DNA from 2 places in the Thauera sp. 27 genome. Region 2 is predicted to be linked to the other one. Evidence: predicted binding sites of a transcription regulator. Region 2 holds the regulator's gene; the other holds the start of a gene.

Region 1 (3,409 bases), on a different contig from region 2:
GTGAGCCGCCGCCCAGGCCCTTGAGCGTGCGCACGACCTTCCAGGCGTTGTCCGGGTGCTTTTCGGGGTCGGTGCCGATCAACGAGATGGTTTCATCGCCGAGGTGGCCGGTCGCCCACACCGGGCCGTACTTGGGATCGAGGAAGTTGGCACCGCGGCCCGGGTGCGGCACCTTGCCCACGTCCACCAGTTTCTCGAGCTTGCCTTCCTTGGTGTCGATGACGGCGATCTTGTCCGAGGCGTTGGCCGCGTCCATGAAGTAGCGATGCGAGGACTCGAAGCCGCCGTCATGGAGGAAGGGCGCGGCCTCGATCATCTTGATGCTCAGGTTCTCGAGGTCGCGATAGTCCACCGAGTACACCATGCCGGTTTCCTTCACATTGACGAAGAACTCCGGGTTGAAGTGCGAGGAGATGATGGCGGCCACGCGCGGTTCGGGGTGGTAGTCCTGGGTGCCGACCACCATGCCGCGGGTCGACACGATCTTGCGCGGCTGCAGGGTGTCGCCGTCCATGATCACGAACTGGGGCGGCCAGTAGGTCCCGGCGATGGCGTACTTGTCCTCCCAGCCCTTGGCCTTGGAGCTCTCGACCGAGCGTGCCTCGAGGCCGACCTTGATCTCGGCGACGGTCTCGGGCTTCTCCATCCACAGGTCGATCAGGTTGATCTTGGCGTCGCGGCCGATCACGAACAGGTAGCGGCCCGACGCCGACATGCGCGAGATATGCACCGCGTATCCGGTCTCGATGATGCTGACGATCTGCTTGCTGTCGCCGTCGATGAGGGCGATCTTGCCGTCATCGCGCAGCGTCACCGAGAACAGGTTCTCGAGCTTGAGGTCGTTCATCTTCTTCGTGGGGCGCTTCTCCACCGGGATCACGACCTTCCACGAGGCTTCCATTTCCTTGAGGCCGAACTCGGGCGGGGCGGGCGGCGTCTGCTGGATGTAGCGTGCCATCAGGTCGACTTCGTCGTCGGTGAGCACGCCCGAGGTGCCCCAGTTGGGCATGCCGCCCGGCGAGCCGTACTTGATGAAGACCTTCAGGTAGTCGAGTCCCTTCTCGAGGGTAAGGTCAGGCGTCAGCGCCTTGCCGGTGGCACCCTTGCGCAGCACGCCGTGGCAGCCGGCGCAGCGTTCGAAGAAGATGCGGCTGGCTTTGTCGAACTCGGGCTCCGACATGCGCGGTGCGAGCGGGTTGATGTCATGGTGCATCGGCACCTCTGCCAAGGGCGAGCCTGCAGCCTGATATTCCTTCATTGCTGCGTCACTATGGCCGGCCGGAGCCTCGGCGAAGGCCGCCTGGCAGGCCAGAGCCAGGGCCGAGATTGCAATGGCGCGAAGATGCTTGGAACTTCCTACGATCATGATGTGCTCACCCCTGTGAAAGTTGCTTCGGTGGCGCACTCTTGCAGGCTGAAAGTTCCCTGCTTTGATCGACATCAATATTTTCGGACCCCTAGTGCTGGCGCGGTTTCTATCGATTTGCGTGCTTGATGATCATCAAGCACGCAAATCGCGGCGACAAAAAAGCCCCGGCAGGCCGGGGCTTGAAGCGGGGCGCTGGTACGCCTGGTCAGGCTGCCTTGCGGGTGCGTGACGCGGTGGTTGTGGCGGGCACGATGACCTCCAGCGGGTTGACCTTGCTCAGCTTGCCGGCCTCCTCGAACATCGACTGCATGGTTCGTTGCAGGTCTGCAAACTGGCGGGAACCCACTTCGACGACCTCGCTTTGCGTCTGCACGCAGAGCTCACTCACTTCACGCAAATAGCTGGTGAGGTGCTCGAAGCCCTTGCTCTGGGTGACGCCCTGTGTCGCGAGTGCGCTGCGCAGGTCGCCCGATTCGAGCTGTGCGCCACTGTTCGAAGCCAGCTCGCACAAGGTGCGTGCGGTGTCGAGGTTGAGTGCGAGCAGTTTCTCCGCGGCGGAGAGGGTGATCTGTGCGTAGGCCTCGAGGTGTTCGATGCTGGCTTGGGCGTTTGCCGAGAATTTCTCGACGTTGGGTTGGTGGATCATGAAGGCCTCCGGACGGTCGTTGCAGGAAAGTGCTTGTTCTGGCGATGCTATATGAATGCGCGTTGCGCACCCATACCCGCTTCGCGCTGTTCTGCATACCGTGAACCCGGTAGCCATCGGCCAGGGACGGACGCCGGCAAGGTCAGGGCAGGCGAGAGAGCTCGCCTGCGGTGCTTGGGCTGATGCCGTTGGTGATCGCGTAACGTGTGAGTTCGGCGACATTGTGCAGGTCGAGCTTGCGCATGATGTTGCGCCTGTGCACCTCGACGGTGGACGGGGCGACATGCAGGCGTTCGGCAATGCGCGGTGAGGTGTAGCCCTCGGCAATGAGCTGGAGCACCTGGCGTTCGCGCGCGGTGAGGCGGGGCAGCGCGGTCTCGAGGCTGTCGCGGTCTCGCAGGGCGCCTGCAACTGCCCCAGCCACATCGGGGCAGATGTAGCTACGGCCCTGCTGCACCGTACGGATCGCACGCAGCAACTCGTCGCCAGCCTCTGCCTTGGTGATGTAGCCGCTGGCGCCGGCGTTGAGCAGGTCCATGACGAACTGGCGGTCGGCGAAGGCCGAGAGGCCGATGACACGAACGCCAGGGTGGCTGGCACACAGCCTGCGGGTTGCCTCGATGCCGTTCATGCCCGGCATGGCGACGTCCATGCATACGAGATCCACCGCTTGGCGGGCGACGACAGCGAGGACTTCGTCGCCACTCGCCGCTTCGGCGACGACCTCCAGGCCGTTGTCACGGGCAAGCAGGGCACGCAGGGCGTGGCGGAACATCTGGTGGTCATCGGCAAGCACGATACGAAGCTTCATGATGGTCGCTCCGTCAACAAGTCAGGTGCGGGATGGAAACCTGTATGGCAGTGCCTTCTCCAGGCTTGGTCATCAGAACGAACTGGCCGCCTGCCAGCTCCACGCGTTCGCGCATCGTGATCAGCCCAAGTCCGGGCGTGCTGCCCGGTTGTCCGAGCAGGGCAAGCTCGAAGCCTACGCCGTCGTCCACGATGGACAGGCGCGTGCGCGTCGGCTCGCGCTCGAGCCCGATACGAACCTGCCCGGCGCATGCGTGCTTGGCACAGTTTGTCAAAGCCTCCTTCACCAGCCTGAACAGCAGGGTCTGGGCCTCGGCGGCGAGTCCGGGCGTTTCGGCACCGGCCGTTGTCAACACCACATCGAGCCGTGTGCGTTTTCTGAACGCTTCGACATATTCCCGCAGCGCAGGTTCGAGACCTGCGTAATCGAGTGTGGCTGGACGCAGGTCGGTGCAGATCTCGCGGATGCCTGCGGTGGTGTCCGCCAGCAGTGCGTCGACGTCCTCCAGCAGCGTTCCGCACGCTGCGCGCACTTGTGTGGGCAGGCTGTCGGCGAGGTTGGCGAACAGGATGCGCAGCGCGGC
Region 2 (3,409 bases):
GGCCACTGCGGCTTCCCGCCGGGCACCTGAACCTGCATGGTGAGGGCGCCGACGATGCCGCCACACATCGACACGCAGTGAGTGCCGCCGAGCAGGCCGATCAGGAAGACGGCCAGGTAACCTGTTTCGGGCATGGGGGAAGAGCGATCCGGTGCGGCGCGAGGCAAAAGCGCATTTTACGCCTGCACGCCCGCAACCGCATGCGACAAATCGCCCCGCCCTCGCGATCGCGTGACTCAGATCACCCTGGAGTAGCGCGCGCGCTCACGGTCTGCGCGCAGATAGCGGTCGAACACCATGGCGACACCGCGCACCAGCAGGCGACCAGCAGGCTCGACGCTGATCCAGTCGCCCTCGATCTTCACCAGCCCGGCCTTCTGCATCTCCTGCAGGTCGGCAAGTTCCTCGGCGAAATAGGAGCGGAAGTCGATCAGGTGGGCGATCTCGATCGACTGCATGGACAGCTCGAAGTGGCACATCAGCGCCTGTATGATCGAACGCCGCAACAGGTCGTCGGCGGTAAGTTCGATGCCACGCAGGACCGGCAGCTCGTCACGGTCGAGCGCATCGTAGTACTCGTCGAGCGTCTTGACGTTCTGCGCGTACACCGGACCGATCTTGCCGATTGCCGATACGCCGAAGGCAAGCAGATCGCACTCGGCCTGGGTGGAGTAGCCCTGGAAGTTGCGGTGCAGACGGCCCTGGCGCTGGGCAACGGTGAGTTCGTCATCCGGCTTGGCGAAGTGGTCCATGCCGATATAGACGTAGCCGGCCTCGGTAAGGCGACGGATGCCGAGCTGCAGCAACTGCAGCTTGGTGTCTGCAGTGGGCATGTCGCCGCTGTTGATGCGGCGCTGCGGCTTGAACAGGCCCGGCAGGTGGGCATAGCTGTAGAGAGAGATGCGATCGGGCGAGATCTCCAGCACCTGCTCGAGGGTACGGTTGAAGCTGATCACGTTCTGCTTGGGCAGACCGTAGATCAGGTCCATGCTCACGGACTTGAAGCCCGTGGCACGTGCCGCGTCGATGACGAGCTTGGTCTCGTCATAGCTCTGGATGCGGTTTACCGCCGCCTGCACATCTTCGGCGAAGTCCTGCACGCCAACGCTCATGCGGTTGAAGCCAAGCTCGGCGAGCAGTTTCACGGTGTCGAAGTCGACCTTGCGCGGGTCGACCTCGATCGAGTATTCGCCATTGGGAACAAGCGTGAAGTGTTCGCGCACCGCGGCCATGAGCTCGCGCATCTCGTCATGCGACAGGAAGGTCGGCGTTCCCCCACCGAGGTGGAGCTGCGTGACCTGGCGGCTGCCCTCCAGGCATTCCGCCTGCATCGCGATCTCCTTGGCCAGGTATTTCAGATACTTGGCCGAGCGCCCATGATCCTTGGTGATGATCTTGTTGCAGGCACAGTAATAGCAGATCGTGTTACAGAAGGGGATGTGGAAGTATAATGAGAGCGGTTTGCTGACGCCGCCGACCGCCCTTTTTGCGAGCCAGGCCTTGAGCGCATCGGCGTTGAAGGCCTCGACGAAGCGGTCCGCTGTCGGATAGGACGTGTAGCGCGGTCCGTTGATGTCGAATCGGCGGATGAGTTGCGGATCGAAGATGAGTTGGTTCTGGCTTGTCATGATCTTGCTGCGGCAGTGTGTGCCAAACAATGGCAGATCGCCGCGTTTTTTTGGTTGACGTGGGTCAACGGGCGTGATGTGTTGCCCGATCGAACCACTCCTGAGCCAGGTCTGGCGTCTTTTGTCGGGGAAGCAGGATTATCGTGCAGATGAGGGCGAGCGTGCCAATTACCGTGAACGGGCTCAAGTCTGCCTGTTCGCAGTGCAACCTGGTCGAGTTGTGCCTGCCCTTCGGGATGTCCGACAGCGAGTTGAACCGCCTGGACGAACTCGTTGGCGCGCGGCGCAAGGTCAAGCGCCAGCAAAGCCTGTATCGTGCGGGCGATCCGTTCGAGGCGATCTACGCCATCCGCGCCGGTTCGTTCAAGACCGACGTGCTGCTCGAAGACGGCCGCGATCAGGTGACCGGCTTCCAGATGACCGGAGAGATTCTCGGCCTCGACGGCATCAGTGCAGAGTCGCATACCTGCTATGCGATCGCCCTCGAGGACAGCGAGGTCTGCGTGATCGCCTATGACAAGCTCGAGCAGATGTCACACGAAGTGGAAGGCCTGCAACTGCAGTTCCACAAGGTGATGAGCCGCGAGATCGTGCGCGACCACGGCGTGATGATGCTCCTCGGTTCGATGCGCGCCGAGGAACGGCTGGCGGCGTTCCTTCTCAACATGTCGCAGCGCTTCAATGCGCGCGGCTTCTCGGCGCAGGAATTCCACCTGCGCATGACGCGCGAGGAGATCGGTTCCTACCTGGGGCTCAAGCTCGAGACGGTGTCTCGCGCTTTCTCCCGCTTCCAGGACGAAGGGCTGATCTCGGTGCAACAGAAGCACGTGCAGTTGCTCGATCCCACCGGGCTCAAGCGCCTGATCCAGCACCAGCACGGCGCGCGCTGACGCTGGCCGCCCCGCCTCGACGGCCGCCATTGTTCAGGCAAGGAAGCCTGCGGGATTCTTGGTGAAGGCGACCGACACGATCCATACGTACACGGACAGGGCGGCCGCAAAGGCGCCCGCACGCACCGGCTTGGTCGGGCCGCGCTTGAGTGCAAGCGTGCCAAGCAGCACGTATGCAACCAGGCCACCGACCTTGGCGGTCACCCAGTCGGCGGCAAACGGGTACTGCGCGATCATGACCGCCAGCGTGATCGCTGACAGCAGCAGCAGGCTGTCGATGATGTGCGGCAACACACGGGTGAGCCGGTGCGAGAGCATCGGATTGCCCGTCAGCATCCACATGCCGCGCAGCAGGAAACCCGCTGCGCTGAGCACGACGCAGACGACGTGAAGGTGTTTGATCGCGTAGTACATCCTTTTTCCTTGCAAGGGCTGGCAAGCTGCCGGTCTCGGGGCGACAGGTATTGTCGCCCGTCTCGGGTAAGATTACGAATCGTTCCGGAGCCAAAGCAATGTCCCAGCACCCCCATGTCGACATCCCTGCCCTGCTGCATCGCATCCCGCTGTTCAGTGAGTTGTCGGAGTCGGATATCCAGCGTGTGTCGCGCTACACCCGCGATCGGCATGTCGGCAGGGGCGAAGTGCTGTTCCAGCGCGGCGACCAGCCCCACGGCTTCTATTTCGTCGTATCGGGCCAGATCAAGCTGGCCTTCTCGTCGCCACAGGGCACCGAGAAGGTGGTCGAGATCGTGGGTGCGATGCAGAGCTTCGGCGAGGCGGTGATGTTCATGAACCACCCCTACCCGGTCTTTGCGGAGGCCTTGTGCGACACGGTGCTGATCCATGTCGGCCAGGCGGTCGTGACCGAACTCATCGACCAGGATTCGACCT

Evidence for each region. The regulator FNR, encoded in region 2, switches genes on or off when oxygen is low (the NO sensors DNR and NnrR bind a similar motif). The targets are predictions, from matches to a motif close to TTGANCTAGNTCAA.
Region 1: a site for FNR is predicted at 1,431-1,444, ahead of B447_RS08265 (nitrite reductase). Genes of this name have one in related genera too.

What each region holds. Positions count from the first base shown of each region.
Region 1 covers NZ_AMXB01000012.1:4,679-8,087, forward strand. The annotation lists gene B447_RS08265 (nitrite reductase) at 1-1,366, opposite strand, end outside; gene B447_RS08270 (phasin family protein) at 1,575-2,015, opposite strand; gene B447_RS08275 (response regulator) at 2,158-2,826, opposite strand; gene B447_RS08280 (PAS domain-containing sensor histidine kinase) at 2,840-3,409, opposite strand, start outside.
Region 2 covers NZ_AMXB01000010.1:34,362-37,770, forward strand. The annotation lists gene B447_RS07080 (sulfite exporter TauE/SafE family protein) at 1-134, opposite strand, end outside; gene hemN (oxygen-independent coproporphyrinogen III oxidase) at 237-1,628, opposite strand; gene fnr (fumarate/nitrate reduction transcriptional regulator Fnr) at 1,778-2,518, shown strand; gene B447_RS07095 (SirB2 family protein) at 2,552-2,932, opposite strand; gene B447_RS07100 (Crp/Fnr family transcriptional regulator) at 3,031-3,409, shown strand, end outside.